One region of the Kitasatospora sp. NPDC056181 genome, then DNA from elsewhere that is predicted to be linked to it. Evidence: riboswitches for the same ligand, from Rfam matches in the RefSeq annotation. Region 1 holds a riboswitch; each other region holds the start of a gene.

Region 1 (4,201 bases):
GTCGACCCGGAGTTCGTTGCCGCCGAACTCGCGGTCCAGCACCAGGAGGTCGTCCGGCCTTCCGTCCGGGGTGGCCCGGAAGGCGACCCCGGCGCGGCGGTAGCCGGTGAACCGGCTGCGGCTGAAGGTGACGGACTCCCCGGCGAGTTCGTGGTGGGCGGTGGAAACGGCGGCGCGGCGTGCCGGACGTCGGCCCGGCGGGAGCTGGTGATGTGGACATGGGCGCGCCCCTCGGCGCTGCCCTCGACCCGGACGCCACGGGTCAGGTTGAGCACCTCGGCGCCGACGGTGACGCCCCCTCCGGCCGGGACCCGCGGGTGCGCGTACTTCAGCGGCGGCTCCAGGGTGACGCCGGCTCCGCTGACGGACCGGACGACGGCCAGGTCGTAGCGGGTGGAGGAGCCGTCCTCGCCCGGCGGGCCGGTCGGGGTGACGGCCAGTTCGTCGCCGGGCCGCCAACCGGCGGGCGGGGCGGCCAGGGTGACGGTGGTGTCGTCGGCCCGCAGGCCGCCGGCGGCGCGTACCCAGGCGGTCCTGGCGGCGCCGTCCAGCCGCAGGTACCCGGCGCCGGTGCCCCAGAGGCCGACGTCGGTGTCGACCACCCTTCATGCCGTCGCCCCGGAACCGCTTCTCGTCGACGGCCGGGAAGCGCAGGGTGTGCACGGCGGTGTCGTCGGGGGCGAGGGCGAGGGTGCCGCGGACCTCGACGTTGCCCGCCGAGGCGAGGGTGACGGTGCGGCCGGCGGCGAAGGTGAGGGCGCCGCCCGGTTCGACCAGCAGCGAGGCGACGGTGGCGTCGGTGTCCAGCAGCACCTTGTCGGTGATCCGGACGGCGCTCTGCGGGCCGGGCACCCTGCCGCCCCAGCCGGCCGGGTCGGACCACGGGCGGCCGTTCCGGTCGACGACGGGTGCGACGGCGGGCTGCCCGGGCGCGCCGCCCTCCGCGGCGCCGGCGGAGGGCGCCGGCGCGGCGTGGCCGTGGTCCATGGCTCCGTCGCCTCCCGTCCCGGCCGGGCTCGTGGCGGTGCCCCCGGCGGCGACGGGCGCCGTGGGGCCGGTCAGCGAGCGTCGTCGCAGGGCCTCCTCGCCGCCGACCGCCGCGAACACCGTGCCGACCGCGAGCCGGCGCAGCATTGTGCGGCGACTTAAGGGAGTTCGGGCCGCTTCAGGCGGGATGTCCGGTCTGCGATGCTTTGCCCGGCGATGCGCTCCGCGGGGCCCGGCGGCCGGCCGGCCCGCGTCCGGCTCCTCGTCCATGGCCATCGTTGCGCAGCCCTCCCCCCGGACGGCTGCGTCGGTCCCGACCTCCTGAAGCACAGGCAGTTGCATTGACCGCGGCGGGCGTTGCGCGAAAACGGTCATTTCTGATCATGGTGGACAGCCTTTCCGCAGGCTTTCCGCAAACCGTGACGAGCGTCACACATGTTTGCGGTTTGAACTTAAGTCTGCTTAACGTGCTCCCCGTTCGTGGCCACACGGACCCAGCTCATCCGCAACGCCGAGTCCTGCCGTCGGGTGCGCTGGCAGCGCAGAACGCACCACGGCAGGAGCGGGGGAACCACAGGTAAGTCGCCCCGGACCGGTCCGCGTACCGGTTCAGGGCTAGGGGTGAAGCCGCGTCCACAGCGCGGCCGGGCAACTCCAGCCCGAATCCGACAGCTCACCTCGCAGGCGTGGGAGAGGACCGCGTCTTCATGCTGCCCACCAACGGCACCCGCCTGTCCAGCCGCACCCGCCGCGCGATCGCCACCCTCGGCGTCGTCGGCATCGGTCTCACCGTCCCCTGCCTGACCTCCGGCACCGCCTCCGCCGCCTCCGTCGCCACCTGGGACAAGGTCGCGCAGTGCGAGAGCAGCGGCAACTGGAGCATCAACACCGGCAACGGCTTCTACGGCGGCCTCCAGTTCACCAACAGCACCTGGGCGGAGTTCGGCGGCACCGCGTACGCGGCCCGCGCCGACCTCGCCACCAAGGACCAGCAGATCGCGATCGCCGAGAAGGTGCTCGCCGTCCAGGGCCCCGGCGCCTGGCCCGTCTGCTCCGTCCAGGCCGGCCTGACCAAGGGCGGCACCCCCGCCGCCGTCGACACCACCACGGCCGCCAAGCCCGCCGCGCAGACCCCGGCCCCGGCCGCGCCCGCCGCGCAGGCCCCCGCCGCCAAGCCGGCCGCGCCGAAGGCCGACCAGGCCCCGGCCTCCACCGACTCCGCCAAGCCGCAGTCCGGCCAGAACTGGTCGAAGAAGTGGCAGGACAAGGCCGCCTCCAACGACTACACCGTCGTCGCCGGCGACTGGCTCTCCTCGATCGCCGACAAGAACAACGTCCAGGGCGGCTGGGAGCGGCTGTACGAGCTCAACCGGTCCACCCTGACCGACGGCCCGCACGTCATCTACCCCGGTCAGCACCTGACCCTCGGTGACCGCGCCCAGGCCTCGGACGAGTCCGGCAAGGGCTTCGACTGGTTCGACCGGAGCTCCGGCAACTCCGGCCAGGCCGCCGCCGCCAAGCCCGCCGCCCAGACCCAGGCCCCGGCCGCCAAGCCGGCCGCCCAGACCCAGACCCAGGCGCCCGCCCAGGCCGCCACCGGCAGCATGGCCGCCGCGGTCGCCTTCGCCGAGTCGAAGGTCGGCCAGGCGTACGTCTACGGCGGCACCGGCAACGGCGGCTGGGACTGCTCCGGCCTGACCCAGGCCGCGCTGCGCGCCGCGGGCGTCTCCATCCCGCGCGTCGCCGCCGACCAGGCCGCCGCCTCCACCCACGTCTCGCTGGACGCGCTCAAGCCGGGCGACCTGCTGTTCTGGTCCAACAACGGCCAGGACTCCGGCGTCTACCACGTCGCGATCTACGTCGGCAACGGCGCGTACGTCGAGGCCGCCAACCCGAGCGCGGGCGTGCGGACCGAGACCATCGCCAACTGGGCCCCGGACTTCGCCGGCCGGGTCTGATCCCCCGGCGCGCGGCTCCCGGGCCCGCGCAGGTACGCCGAAGCCCCCGGGAAGAGTCTGGTCGCTCTTCCCGGGGGCTTCGGCCTGCCCGCCCACGGGCAGCGGGTGCGGGGCCGGTGGAGGCCGTGGTGGAATCGGGGCGCAGCGGGCATGCTGCTGCTCCGCACCCGAGAAGGAGTCACCCATGGCCCAGGTCACCGTCACCCTCGACGCCAATCTCGCCATCGACGTGATGATGCTCGCCGGGACCCGGAGCCCGCAGGACGCCGTGGAGCTGGTCCTGCGCGACTACCTGGCCCGGGGCCGGCGCACCGGGAGCCGGACCGGCGACGCCGTCGACGGCCGGCGGTCGGGCCACGAACGCCCGACGGCCCAGGAGGGCTGACGAACGCACGACCGGGGCCCGGAGAGCGGATTGCTCTCCGGGCCCCGGTCGTGGTCGCTCAGCGGGCGCCTGCGCCCGTGGAACCGCGCATCACCAGCTCCGGCTGGAACATGAACTCCCCGCGCTGGGCGGCGTTCCCGCCGACCTCCTCCAGCAGGGCGTCGACGGCCGCGGTGGCCATCGCCTCGACCGGCTGGCGGATGGTGGTCAGCGGGGGCTCGGTGAACGCTATGAGCGGCGAGTCGTCGAAGCCGACCACCGACACGTCCTGCGGCACCGAGAGCCCGCGCTGGCGCACCGCCCGGATCGCGCCGAGCGCCATCATGTCGCTGCCGCAGACGATCGCGGTGCAGCCCTTGTCGAGCAGCGCGCCGGCCGCCGCGTGCCCGCCCTCCACGCTGAACAGCGTGTGGTGGACGAGGTCCTGGGCCTCCTCGGTGGTCCGGCCGAGCACCTCGCGCATGGCCGCGGTGAAGCCCTCGATCTTCCGCAGCACCGGCACGTACCGGCGCTGCCCGACGGCCAGGCCGATCCGCTCGTGGCCGAGTTCGGCCAGGTGCTGGACGGCCATCCACATCGCGGCCCGGTCGTCCGGCGAGATGAACGGCGCGTCGATCTTCTCGCTGAAACCGTTGATCAGGACGAACGGCACCTGCCGGCCGGTCAGCCGGGCGTACCGGTCGTGGTCAGCGGTGGTGTCGGCGTGCAGGCCGGAGACGAAGACGATGCCCGCCACGCCCCGGTCGACCAGCATCTCCACCAGTTCGTCCTCGGTGGAGCCGCCGGGCGTCTGGGTGCAGAGCACCGGCGTGAAGCCGTGCCGGCTCAGCACCTGCTCGATCACCTGCGCGAGCGCGGGGAAGATCGGGTT
Region 2 (4,201 bases), on a different contig from region 1:
ACGGCGACCAGCCGGCGCAGTTCCGCGAGGCCGCCGCTGACGTGCTTGTAGAGCGAGGGAGTGGCCACCCCGGCCCGCGCGGCGACCGCGGCCAGGGTGAGGGCCTCGGGGCCCTGCTCGTCGATGAGGGCGAGGGCGTGGCCGACGACCTGCTCGGGGGTGAGTCCTACTCGGGGCATGGGGGCGGTTCTCCGTGGGTCCGGTTCCGGTGGGGCGGGAGGGCTCAGGCCAGCTCGGCGAGGAACCCGAGCAGCGCGTCGGCGGTCGCCTGCGGGTGGTCGGCCATCGGGTAGTGGCCGGCGCCCTCGATCATCACCTTGCGGCCGTTCAGCGCGGCGGCCTGCCGGTCGGCGACCACCTCCGGCTTGGGGAAGTCGGGGTCCTTGCTGCCCATGACGACCAGCGCCGGGCACCGCACGGCCGCGGTCCAGCCGACGGGCGCCGAGTCCCCGCGGACCTGGCCGCGGGTGGCGGTCTTGCGGCCGGGCGTGCGCATCGCGGCGACCAGCCCGTCCACGTACGCGTCGAAGTCGGCCGGCTTGGCGGTCGGGTAGGCCATCCTGCGGTGGTAGAGGCCCCAGAAGGCCGGGGAGTGCACCAGCAGCTTGCCCATGACGCCGAACATCGCGCGCTGCAGGGCGTTCGGCGGCAGGTTCTCGACGAAGGCGTCCAGCAGGACGATCCCGGCGACCCGCTCGGGTGCGTCGCCGGCGGCCTTGACCACGGTCGCGCCGGTGTACGAGTTGCCGGCGAGGACGGCGCGCCCGATGCCGAGGTGGTCGAGCAGGGCGAGGACGTCGGCGGCGATCGCGGCCGGCGAGTAGTCGTCCCAGACGATCGAGGAGTCGCCGAAGCCGCGCAGGTCCATGGTGATCACGCGGCGGCCGGCGGCGACGAGCAGCGGGCGCAGGTGCCGGTAGGCGGCCCGGCTGTCGAGCATCCCCGGGAGCAGGACGACGGGGGCGCCGTCGCCCTGCTCGGTGTCGTCGTAGGCGATCCGGCCGCCGGTGACGTCGAGGTACTGCGTGGTGGGGGCGGTGGTGCGGGACATGGGGGCCTCCTCGGTCCGCCGGGGCGTCGGCGGTGGTGCCGACACCCATAAAGCTAAGGCTAATAGCCTTAGCCGTCAAGCTATCGACCGGATCCGAGGATGGCCCGGATCAGACCCCCTCCACCTTGAACGGGTCGTGCTCGGCCAGCAGCTTCTCCAGCCGGGCCTGGTCCACCCGGGTGACGATCTCGCTGTTCTCCTGCTTGTCGCGGACCACCTTGGCCAGGGTGAACGAGGAGGTGACGGTGTAGAGCAGGCCGACCCCGAGGAAGGCCCGGGTCCAGCCGCCCACCGGGAGGTAGGCGATCCCGGTCGCGAGGGCGCCGGCGGAGAGGGCGAAGGAGAGCACGGCCTGGACGTAGTACGCGGCCGTGGTGCGTGACTGCATCGGTGCGTTCATGGCGTCAGGATGGCCGCGCCGGGCCGGGTCGCACATGAGTAGGGGTACTCAAGTAGGGGTTCGTTCGTTGACGTCCAATAACGTTCGGTAGTGTCAGTTGTTGTCAATCGCCCCAAAATGCCCATCGGGTCACGTAGTGTCCGGGCTGTGTCCGGCTGCTCCTGACGGATGGCTTGGAATCAGGGGCTCCTAGGATTAACGTTTGATAACGCAGCGCGGTCCCCAACGCCGTACCCAGACGGCACCGTGCGCCGTCGCCTAATCCCGCCGGCCGGCCTTCGGGCAGGCCAGGGAGCCGGGGAACCACGTTCCTTGGGGTGAATCGGCCGGGCCCAGGCCCAGCCGTAGGAGACCTTCCTGCTCCGAACCCGTCAGCTAACCCGGTAGGCGCGAAGGAAGGAAAGGAGCGCGCCTCCGTGGCGTCGACGCACTCTCCGGCAAACCTGCCCGGCTCCTCCGCCGGCACCCAACTGCTCGACCACCCGTGGCCGCCCGCCCACCCGGGCGAGTACGGCGGGCCCTCCGACGAGGCGGCCCCGCAGGCCGCCGAGGCCAACCGGCACCGGATGCCGCGTCAGACCCGCGGGACGGCTCCGCTGCTCGGCGTCACCGCCGTCGCCGCCACCCTGGGCGCCACCGGCTTCGCCTCCGCGACCCCGGCCGCCGCCCCCGCCGTCGAGGCCCCCGACGAGACCCCGGTCGCCCTCGCCGCCGACCCCGGCCTCGCCCTCGCCGCCCGGATCCAGCAGCAGGCCGACAGCCAGCGCACCGCCGCCGAGGAGGGCGCCCGGCTCCAGGCCGCCAAGGAGGCCGAGGCCAAGCGCGCCGCCCAGCAGCAGGAGGCCAAGCGGGCCGCCGAGGAGGCCGAGAAGGCCAAGCTCGCCGCCATCAACCTGCCGGTGCGCGACTACAACCTCTCCGCCCACTACGGCCAGAGCGCCTCCTACTGGGCCCACCTGCACACCGGCCTGGACTTCGCCGCCGACACCGGCACCCCGGTCTACGCCGTCGGCCAGGGCACCATCACCTCGGCCGGCTGGGCCGGCTCCTACGGCTACCGGATCGTCGAGACGCTGCCCGACGGCACCGAGATCTGGTACTGCCACCTCTCCTCGATCATCAAGGGCTCCGGCAAGGTCGTCCCCGGCCAGCAGCTCGGCAAGGTCGGCGCCACCGGCAACGTCACCGGCCCCCACCTGCACCTGGAGGTCCGCCCGGGCGGCGGCGCCCCGGTCGACCCGGAGAGCTGGTTCGAGCAGCGCGGCATCACCCCCTGACGAGCACCGGAGTGCCCCGGCCGTCACGACGACGGCCGGGGCACCCGTGCGTCCCGCCCAGGGGCACGCCCCGGGGGCGCGGACCGGACCAGGCCCGCGCCCCCGTGCCCCCGCGCTCACTCCCCCGGCAGCTGCGCGAGGTACGCGTCGATCTCCTCCTGGCCGGGCTCCGGCGCGAGGTCCGGGAACTCCGCCACCAGCAGCCGCGGAAGCCCCGGCACCGTCCACTCGCCGAACAGGTCCAGCGCCGCCTCGACCGCCGCCTCCTCGAACGCCCCGAAGTCCCCCGCCAACTCGTCCGGCATCGGGCGGCCCAGCGCCGTCAGCTCCGCCAGGTTGCGGTAGCTGCGCCGCATCAGGCCCTGCTCCAGCAGCCGCCGGGCGCCGTCCGTGGCCATCCCGACCGAGAGCACCCGGGCCGCGCCCCAGCCCTCCTCGTCCGCCTCGTCCAGCCAGCCGGCCGCCGCCAGCGCCTCGAAGGCGGCCCGCCGGTCCTCCTCGGCCAGCTCCCGGAACGCCGTCAGCCACTCCCGCACCGCCGCCTTGTCGGCGAGGTCGACGTCGTGCGCGCACAGCAGCACCGCGTAGAGCCGGGGCCAGGTCACCAGGTCGGCCCGGCGCAGCAGTCCGGCGGCCACCTCGCCCTGCCACTCGGCCTCCGCGTGCAGCCGCTCCTGCCGCTTGGCGTTGAGCCGCTTCGCCGCGCGCTGGTGGTCGACCAACAGCCGCACCGCCTCGCCGTACGCCAGCGGGTCCTGCTCGGGCGCGGGCTGGACGTACAGGTGGAGCCGCTCGTACAGCAGTTGCTCCACGGCGTTCGAGGTCAGCTCCGGCCAGCCGTCGTGCATCCTGCTCTCGCCCAGCTCCAGCAGCGCCAGCACCGCTCGCACCGCGGATTCGGCCACCGGCGCGCGGCCCTCGGCCTCCGCCCAGGCGAGCAGGTCGGCGGCCTTGGTGCGCGGGGCGAGCCGCAGGTCATCTTCTTCCATGTGACGTACGGTAATCGGAAAGCGCGGGTAGGGTCGGCAGACATGGTCCCCGTCCGACTCACCGGCCCCCGCCTGGCCATCCGCGAGTTCCACCACACGCCGGGCGACGTCGACGCCCTGCACGCGGTCTTCGGCGACCCGGAGGCCACCCGCTACCTGCCCTTCGAGCCGCGCGACCGCGAGGACTGCGCCGACCAGATCGAGCAGTACCTGGAGGAGGCGCTCCAGGAGGAGCGGACGGTCTACCGACTGGCCGTCACCCGGCACACCGACGCCGGCGACCCCGCCGACGCCACCCCCATCGGCACCGCCGCCCTCACCGTCGGCGGCCACCGCTCCGCCCACCTGGGCTACGCGCTGCGCGCCGACACCTGGGGCAACGGCTACGCGGGTGAGATCACCTCGCTGCTCTGCGACTTCGCGTTCGGGCCGCTCGGCCTGCACCGGCTGGCGGCCCGGGTGGACGTGGACCACGACGCCTCGG
Region 3 (4,201 bases), on a different contig from region 1:
CGGTCATGGCCTTCCAGCCGTCCCAGTCCGACTCGTCCAGCGGGTCCTCGATGGAGACCAGCGGGTACGAGGCGACCAGGTCGGCGTAGTACTCGATGAGCTCGGCGGAGGTGAGCGCCTTGCCCTCGAACTGGTAGGCGCCGTCCTCGTAGAACTCGGAGGCGGCGACGTCCAGCGCCAGCGCGATGTCGCGGCCGGGCACGTAGCCGGCCTTCTGGATGGCCTCGGTGATGAGGTCCAGGGCCTCGCGGTTGCTGTCCAGGTTCGGCGCGAAGCCGCCCTCGTCGCCGAGGCCGGTGGAGAGGCCGCGCTCCTTCAGGACGCCCTTGAGGGTGTGGTAGACCTCGACGCCCCAGCGGACGGCCTCGGAGAAGGACTCCGCGCCGATCGGGGCGATCATGAACTCCTGGATGTCGACGTTGGAGTCCGCGTGCGAGCCACCGTTGAGGATGTTCATCATCGGGACCGGCAGGACGTGCGCGTTCGGGCCGCCCAGGTAGCGGAACAGCGGCAGGTCGCTGGCCTCGGAGGCGGCGTGCGCGACGGCCAGGGAGACGCCCAGGATGGCGTTGGCGCCGAGCGAGGACTTGTCCGGGGTGGCGTCCAGGTCGAGCATGGCCTGGTCGATCAGGCGCTGCTCGGTGGCGTCGTAGCCGACCAGCTCCGGGCCGATCTGCTCGATGACGGCCAGGACGGCCTTCTCGACGCCCTTGCCGAAGTAGCGGTTCTTGTCACCGTCGCGCAGCTCCAGGGCCTCGAAGGCACCGGTGGAGGCACCCGACGGGACAGCGGCACGACCGGTGCTGCCGTCGTCGAGGCCGACCTCGACCTCGACCGTGGGGTTGCCACGCGAGTCGAGAATCTCACGGGCTACGACGACATCGATGGACGGCACGAGGCATCTCCTAGCGGAAGCAGGTTCGACTGACGGTGGGTGCTGTCGGACGAACGATTGCGGAGTCGTTACGACCAGAGCCTAACCGCACGGGCTCTCGGGGCCACGCTGACCTCGGTCCCGTCTCAGCGTGTGGCCCTGCTACCCCCCGGTAGTTCACCTGGTTGCCCGACGGAAGCCGACCAGATGCGGACGAAGGGGGCCAAATCCGGCCCCCTTCGCCGAGTCACCGTGAGAGAGGGTGCGCTCAGCCGAGGTTGAGCACCTGTCCGGGCATGATCAGGTCCGGGTCGGCGCCGACGGTGCCGCGGTTGCCGTCGTACAGCGCCTGCCAGCCCCCGGAGAGCCCCTGGGTGGCGGCGATGCCGGCCAGCGTGTCGCCGGACTGGACGGTGTAGCCGTGGCCGGCGTGCTGCTGGGCCGCGGGGGCGCTCTGCGCGACCGGGGCGGCCTGCGCGGCGCGGTTGTCCTGACCCGCACCCTGGCCGGCGTACTGCTGGTAGACGCTCTGGTGGCTGGTCCAGTACCAGTCGCCGTTGCTCTGGTACCAGTACACCTTCGCGTCGGCGTCCCAGCCGCCGTGGCCGGAGAAGTCCGGGGTCGTGGCCTGCTGCTGCCCGTACTGCTGGGCCTGCTGCGCGTGCTGCTGGGCGGCGGGCTTCTGGGCCTGCTGCTGGGCCGGCTTCGGCTGGGCGGGCTTCTGGGCCGGCTTCGGCGCGGCGGGCTTGGCGTCCGAGGCGGTGTCGACCGAGGCCGGGGCACCGCCCTTGCTCAGGCCGGCCTTCTGCGAGCAGACCGGCCAGGCACCCGGGCCCTGCGAGGCGAGGACCTTCTCCGCGACCGAGATCTGCTGGCCCTTGCTGGCCTGGTTGGCCTGCGGCGCGTAGGACGTGCCGCCGTACGCCTTCCAGGTGCTGGAGGTGAACTGCAGGCCGCCGTAGAAGCCGTTGCCCGTGTTGATGCTCCAGTTGCCGCCGCTCTCGCACTGGGCGACCGCGTCCCAGGTCGAGACGGGGGCCGCCGAGGCGCCGGTGGCGGTGAGGATCGGCATCGCGAGTCCGACGCCGGCCACACCGGCGACTGCGATGGCCTTCTCGGCCTGGGTGCGACGACGGTGACGGCCAGTTCCAACGAACAGCATGAATGGGTCCCTCTCCGCACGCCTGCGAGGTGAGCTGTCGGGTTCGGACCGGGAGGTGGCCCGGCCGCGTCGCGCGGAAGGCTCTCTGCCCGCGCGGGCGGCTTCACCCCAAGCCGTGGGGGACGGCAACAAACCTGGTTCCCCCGCCCCTGCCCAGGGGTCTGGTCGGTTTCCCGTGGCACGGCGGGCAGGATTCGGCGTTCCGCGCACGAGGTCCGCAGCTGCGAACTTCAGGGAGGGTAGGCAGATCCTCTTACCAATCACAAGCTCATATCGCCGATATCACACAGAAATTACGGTGAGTGGCCGATCGCCTACCAACGAAGGCGGTATGTCCGCTTTGATGACGGTTCAACCCCCCTGTTTCGGCGTGTCGGAGACGTCCCGTCAGTGTGTCGAGGCATCAGTCCGTGATGTCGGAGGCCCCGGCGGAGGGCTCGTCAGCAGGGACGACGGGCTTCTTCTCGGGAGTGAATTCGACCGGAAGTTCACGAAGTCCACGCATGATCAGACCACCTCGCCAGCGCAGGTTGTCCGGGTTCTCGGCCAGCCGCAGATCCGGCAGCCGGGAGAGCAGGGTGGCCAGCGCCGCCCGCCCCTCGAGCCGGGCCAGCGGGGCGCCGATGCAGTAGTGGATGCCGTGCCCGAAGCCCAGGTGCGGGTTGTCCGCCCGGGCCAGGTCGAGGGTGTTCTCGTCGGCGAACCTCGCCGGGTCCCGGTCCGCCGCCGCGAGCACCACCAGCACCGGGTCGCCGACCGGGATCGCCACCCCGCCGATGGTCAGCGGGCTGGTCGCGAACCGCCAGGTGGCCAGCTCCACCGGCCCGTCGTAGCGCAGGAGTTCCTCGATCCCGGTCTCCAGCAGGGCGCTCTCCCCGCGGGCGATCGAATCCTGCAGCAGCGCCCGCTGGTCCGGGTTGCGCAGCAGGGCGTAGGTGCCGTTGCCGATCAGGTTGACGGTCGTCTCGAACCCGGCGAAGAGCAGGATGAAGGCCATCGCCGCGGCCTCGTTCTCGGTCAGGTGCTCGCCGTGGTCGCTGGCCCGGATCAGGCCGGAGATCAGGTCGTCGCCGAGGTCCGCCCGCTTGCGGTGGATCAGCTCCGCCAGGTAGGCGCGGATCCGCTTCACCGCCCGCCCCACACCACCGCGCTGGCCCCCGCCCTGGCCCGGCCTGGTGTGCCGCACCATCATGCCCGCCCAGTCCCGGAAGTCGTCCTGGTCCTCCGCGGGCACGCCGAGCAGGTCGCAGATCGCGTAGATGGGGAGGGGGAAGGCGAACTCGTGGATCAGGTCGGCGCTGCCGCGCTCCGCGAAGCCGTCGATCAGCCGGTCGGTGAGCTGCTGCACCCTCGGCTCGAACTCGGCCACCCGGCGGGGCGTGAACGCCTTCGAGACCAGCCGGCGCAGCCGGGTGTGGTCCGGCGGGTCGATGTTCAGCAGATGCGTCATCAGGTTGGCCTGGCGTTCGCCCGGGATGCCGACCCGGCCCGTGCTGTGGGCCTGCGTGCTGTGGTGGAGCGGGTTCTTGGAGAGCCGGCTGTCGGCGAGGGCCTGCCGGGCGTCCGCGTACCTGGTCACCAGCCAGGCCTCGACCCCGCTCGGCAGGGTGGTGCGGTGCACCGGCTCGTGCTCCCGCAGCCACGCGTAGGCCGGGTACGGGTCGGCGGCGAAGTCCCAGGTGAAGAGCGGCGGGCGGGCGGAATCGGGCTGAACTGGCATGTGTCGACGGTATCCGGTGGGATCCCCGGGGTCCGGGGGGCGGTTCCCGGAGGTGCGGGGCGTTGGCGGGGCGTCGGCGGGACGTCCGTCCGACGGGGCCGGGGGGCGGTTCCTCGGGGTGTCGCGGGGAGTCGGCGGCGTGTCGCGGGGCGTCGGCGGGGCGTCGGCGGGGCGCCTGTTCGAGGGGCCCTGCCGAAGGGTTCCCGGGCGTGGCAGGCGTGAGCCTGGTCACCTGAGGGGTAATCCCTGTTGCGGAGGGTCAGGACAAGCCTACGATCCTCCCGCAAAGCAACACGTGGGCGCCGGTGCGGAGCCGCCCACAGGGAGGAGCGCACCATGCGGGTCACCGGGGCAGTCGTGGTCATCGCCGTACTCGACGGCGGGTCGGGTGCCGATCTCGCACGCCGCTTCACCGCCGCCGGCGCCGTCGGGGTGCTCATCGCCG
Region 4 (4,201 bases), on a different contig from region 1:
GACCTTGGCCCCCGGGTACGGGGCGTGCACGATCACCCCGCCGCCGGCGTACATGCCGACGTGGTGCATGTCCCGGTAGAAGATCACCAGGTCTCCCGGTCGTGCGTCGGAGATGCCGACCCGCCGGCCGGCGTACGCCTGGGCCTGCGAGGTGCGCGGCAGGGTCACTCCGGCCTGCCGCCAGCTCCAGTACATCAGACCGGAACAGTCGAACGCGCGGGGCCCGGTGGATCCGTACACATAGGGCGAGCCGATCATCCTCACGGCGGCGGCCAGCGCGGCGGCGCCGCGTTCGGACGCGGGCGGGGCGGTGCCCAGGTCGAGCCGGTCGGTGCCCCGGGTGGCACGCTGCTCGGCCTCGCGGGCGTCCTGGGCGGCCATCCGGGCCCGTTCACCGGCGCCCAGGCTGTTGAGCAGCTTCTGCGCCTTGGCCAGCCGCTGCTGGATCTGCTGCTTGCTCTCGGCGAGGGCGCGGCGGGTCTGGTCCAGTTCGACGAGCCTGGCGGAGGTCTCGGCGCGGCGCTGGTCGAGCCGGCGCTGACGGGCCACCACCTCGTGCAGCGTCTCGTTCTGCCGCTCGGCCGCCTGGTCCAGCGTGCGGGCCTTGGAGAGGTAGCCCTCGGGGTCGGCGGAGAGCATCAGCTGGGCGGTCTGCGCCATGCCGCCGCCGCGGTACTCGGCTCCGGCCACCGTGGCGAGGTCGCCGCGCAGCTGGTTGAGCTCGTCCTGGGCGACGGCGACCTGCTGCTGGAGGTCTCCGGTCTGGTGCTGGAGCCGCTGCTGTGCGTCGAGCGCCGCGTTGTACCGCTCCGAGGCCTGTTCGGCCTCGTCGTAGAGCTGCTCGACCTGTGTCTTGACGTCCTTGAGGCCGGACGGTGCGTCCGGCGAGCCCGGCGCGGCCTGGGCCGTGCCTCCGGTGGCCATGCCGAGCACGGTGGTGGCCGCCGCGGTCAGCACCAGCGCACGGGCGAGCGCGTGCGCACCTGACAGCGGGGAACGGCGGTGCACGGCCATGCGACGGTGGCTCCTGTCCTGCGGCCCGGCCCCGCCGCCGCACCGGGGGGCGGGCGGCTCTGGAGCGGGAGTCCGGTGGCAGACGTTAGCGAGTCCGGGCGATCGAGTCCAAACCCCTCCCAACCCGAATATTTGACTCCCAATCGGACATTCGGCCGAGCCACCGGAAAAGCCGCAGGCCCGGCCTCCCGCGAGGGGAGACCGGGCCTGCCGGGGCTGATGCGGATCAGACGCGCACGATTGCCGAGATCGGCAGCATGGTGGCGGTCTCGTACCGGACCACCGCACCGGGCTTCGGCGCGTGGATGACCTGCCCGCCGCCCACGTACAGGGCGACGTGGCTGGCGTCCGCGCGGTAGATGATGAGGTCGCCGGGCTGGGCGTTGGCGATGTTGGTGCCGATGTTGGTCCCGGCGCCGGCCTGCTGCTGCGAGGTGCGCGGCAGCGACACGCCCGCCTGGGCGTAGGCCCAGCCGGTCAGGCCGGAGCAGTCGAAGGAGCTCGGGCCGGTGGCACCGTAGACGTACGGCGAACCGAGCTTGCTCTCGGCGGCGGCGATCGCGGCGGCGGCGCGCGAGCCGTTGGCGGCGGGCGCGGACGGCGCGGCGGGCTTGCTCGCCGCCGGCGTCGAGGACGACGAACCGCTGAGGTCGGTGCGGGCGTTGTCGCGGGAGGCGCGGTCGGCGTCGGCCTTGGCCTTGGCGTCGGCCTTCGCGGCGTCCGCCTTCGCCTTCGCCTCGGCGGCGGCCTTCTCCTCGGCCGCGCGCAGTGCCTGGCGCTCCTGCTCGGTCAGCGTGTTGAGCAGGTCCTGGGCCTTGGCCAGCTTCGCCTGGACGTCCTCCTTGGACGCCTTCAGCTGCTGGGTGGTCGACTCCAGCTCGCCGAGCTTCGCCTGGGCCTCGTTGCGGTCCTGGTCGAGCTTGCGCTGCTGCTCCTGGAGGTCCTTCAGCGCGCCGGACTGGGTGCTGCTGGCCTGGGTCAGGGCGCCGGCCTGGTTCAGGAAGTTGTCGGGGCTGGACGAGAGCATCAGCTGGACGGTGGACGATATGCCGCCGTTGCGGTACTGCTCGCCGGCGATCTCGGCGAGGCCGCCCTGGGCCTCGATCACCGACGCCTGCTGACGGGCCACCTTGTCCTGGAGCTCGCCGACCTGCTTCTGCAGCTCCTGCTGCTTGGCCTGCGCGCCGTTGTACTTCTCGGTCGCCTGCTCGGCCTGCTCGTTGAGCTGGTCGACCTGCTCCTTGACCTGGTCCTTGGTCGGCGTCGGGTCGGCGTGGGCGCCGGACTGCGCGGAGAGGGCGACGGCTGCCGCGGCGACACCGGTCATGATCGAGACCCGGGCGCGGCCGGCAGGCTTGGGACGACGATGGGACGCCACGAAGGCGGACTCCTTCTTCCAACGCCCGCCTACCGGGTGAGCTGACGGGTTCGGGCCGGAAGCGTGCCCTACGACGCCTCACCGACCGCTCCAGCGGCCGACCTGGCGCCGATTCACCCCGGAGGAACATGGTTCCCCGGCTCCGCTCCACAGCGCCCCAACTACGGGGCTCCCCGTCGGACAGGTCGTGCGACCCGTCCCGCTGCTTCGACGAACTCGGCGGTAAACCCCCGCCGCCACCCAGGCTGGGTGATCGACTGTGCGGTGGTTCGAGACACGACCCTAGTAACAGAACCGTGATCCGTTCAAATCCTTGTCAGAAAAAAGACGGGAGAATACCCAAGTTCATTTGTGAATATGACCGGGCGTGACCAGCGCCGCACACGGAGCTGATCGCTTGTCACCGTGCGGCCGGAAACGCCGACGCCACCCCCGTCCGGAGGTGGCGCGGATCACAGGGCCGCGTCCCGGCCCTCGGGCGTGCCGGTCCGTCAGACCCGGCGGATGGTGTTGATCTTCATGGCGTCGGCCTTCATCACCTTCACCACGTCGCCGGTGTGCGGGGCGTGCACGACCATGCCGTTGCCGATGTACATCCCGACGTGGCTGCGGTCGTCGCGGTAGATGATCAGGTCGCCCGGCTGGGCCTCGGCGAGCGAGGGCACCCGGGTGCCGTAGTTGCCCTGGGCCTGCGAGGTGCGCGGCAGCGAGACGCCGGCCTTCCCGTACGCCCAGACCATCAGGCCGGAGCAGTCGAAGCCGCTCGGCCCCGTGGCACCCCAGACATACGGCGAACCCTGCTTGCTCATCGCGTTGGCGACAGCGGCACCGGCCATGCCGCTGCCCTGCGGCAGGCTGCCGAGGTCGGCCCGCTCGCTGCCGCGCGAGGCCCGGTCCTCCTGCTGCTGGGCGGCCTTCAGGGCGGCCCGGTCCGCCGCGCTGAGCGAGTTCAGCAGGTCCTGGGCGGCCTTGAGCTTCTGGTTGACGTCGGCCTTGGACTGGTTGAGGTCCTTGGTCGTGCTGTCCAGCGAGGCGAGGATCGCGGCCGCCTCGGCCTTCTGCTGGTCCAGCCGGCGCTGCTGGTCCTGGAGGCCCTTGAGCGCGTCGGCCTGGCTGGAGCTGGCCTGCTCCACGCTGGAGGCCTTGTCCAGGTAGCCGGACGGGTCGGAGGTGAGCATCAGCTGCACGGACGGGTCGATGCCGCCGGAGCGGTACTGCTCGCCGGCCACCGCCGCCAGACCGCCCTGAAGCTGGGTCATCTGGTCCTGGCCGCGTGCCACCTGGTCCTGGAGCTGGTCGGACTGCTTGCGGAGCTGGTCGGCCCGCTCCTTGGCGCCGTTGTACTTCTCGGTCGCCTGCTCCGCCTCTTCCTGGAGCTGGTCGATCTGCGCCTTCACGTCCTCCTTCTTGGGGGACGGGCTGGGCGCCGCGTGGGCGGCGACCTGGGCGGACAGGGCGACCGCGGTCGCCGCGGCAGCGGTGAGCACGGAGACCCGCGCGCGGCTCGGCTGCTTGGGACGGCGGTGGGAGGCCAAGGACCGGCTCCTTCTTCCAACGGACTCACCCGATCGAGTGAGAATCCGGAAAATAGGTTTGACGCCAGACCCTAGTGAAGATCCAGGCTTTGCGCCACTCCCCCGATGGCGTGAACTCCGGCCCGCCGCCCTGACTTCACAAGATCCCCACACCACCGCAAACCGGGCGCTGACCAGGCGTCATCCCCGTCGCGAAGGGCCTGCAACAGCCTACGGCCGGGCCAGCCGGTTCAGCAGCAGAATCGAGGCCACGGGGCGCGCGCCGGCCTTCCGC

What was found. Region 1 has a riboswitch for cyclic di-AMP ahead of ACFC1F_RS30725 (transglycosylase family protein). Riboswitches for the same ligand answer to the same signal wherever they lie in the genome.
Region 2: another riboswitch for cyclic di-AMP. It lies ahead of ACFC1F_RS24145 (M23 family metallopeptidase); the one in region 1 lies ahead of ACFC1F_RS30725 (transglycosylase family protein).
Region 3: another riboswitch for cyclic di-AMP. It lies ahead of ACFC1F_RS19060 (transglycosylase family protein); the one in region 1 lies ahead of ACFC1F_RS30725 (transglycosylase family protein).
Region 4: another riboswitch for cyclic di-AMP. It lies ahead of ACFC1F_RS06555 (NlpC/P60 family protein); the one in region 1 lies ahead of ACFC1F_RS30725 (transglycosylase family protein).

What each region holds. Positions count from the first base shown of each region.
Region 1 is NZ_JBHJUK010000104.1:13,768-17,968, reverse strand. It holds cyclic di-AMP (ydaO/yuaA leader) riboswitch at 1,487-1,687, shown strand; gene ACFC1F_RS30725 (transglycosylase family protein) at 1,674-2,945, shown strand; gene ACFC1F_RS30720 (hypothetical protein) at 3,130-3,330, shown strand; gene ACFC1F_RS30715 (LacI family DNA-binding transcriptional regulator) at 3,389-4,201, opposite strand, start outside.
Region 2 is NZ_JBHJUK010000067.1:18,581-22,781, forward strand. It holds gene ACFC1F_RS24130 (TetR/AcrR family transcriptional regulator) at 1-179, opposite strand, end outside; gene ACFC1F_RS24135 (alpha/beta fold hydrolase) at 224-1,051, opposite strand; gene ACFC1F_RS24140 (YiaA/YiaB family inner membrane protein) at 1,161-1,451, opposite strand; cyclic di-AMP (ydaO/yuaA leader) riboswitch at 1,697-1,855, shown strand; gene ACFC1F_RS24145 (M23 family metallopeptidase) at 1,868-2,728, shown strand; gene ACFC1F_RS24150 (hypothetical protein) at 2,845-3,717, opposite strand; gene ACFC1F_RS24155 (GNAT family N-acetyltransferase) at 3,760-4,201, shown strand, end outside.
Region 3 is NZ_JBHJUK010000046.1:9,758-13,958, forward strand. It holds gene eno (phosphopyruvate hydratase) at 1-895, opposite strand, end outside; gene ACFC1F_RS19060 (transglycosylase family protein) at 1,143-2,036, opposite strand; cyclic di-AMP (ydaO/yuaA leader) riboswitch at 2,042-2,213, opposite strand; gene ACFC1F_RS19065 (cytochrome P450) at 2,440-3,756, opposite strand; gene ACFC1F_RS19070 (SDR family NAD(P)-dependent oxidoreductase) at 4,093-4,201, shown strand, end outside.
Region 4 is NZ_JBHJUK010000009.1:98,769-102,969, forward strand. It holds gene ACFC1F_RS06550 (NlpC/P60 family protein) at 1-1,014, opposite strand, end outside; gene ACFC1F_RS06555 (NlpC/P60 family protein) at 1,241-2,392, opposite strand; cyclic di-AMP (ydaO/yuaA leader) riboswitch at 2,403-2,557, opposite strand; gene ACFC1F_RS06560 (C40 family peptidase) at 2,884-3,927, opposite strand; gene ACFC1F_RS06565 (NYN domain-containing protein) at 4,138-4,201, opposite strand, start outside.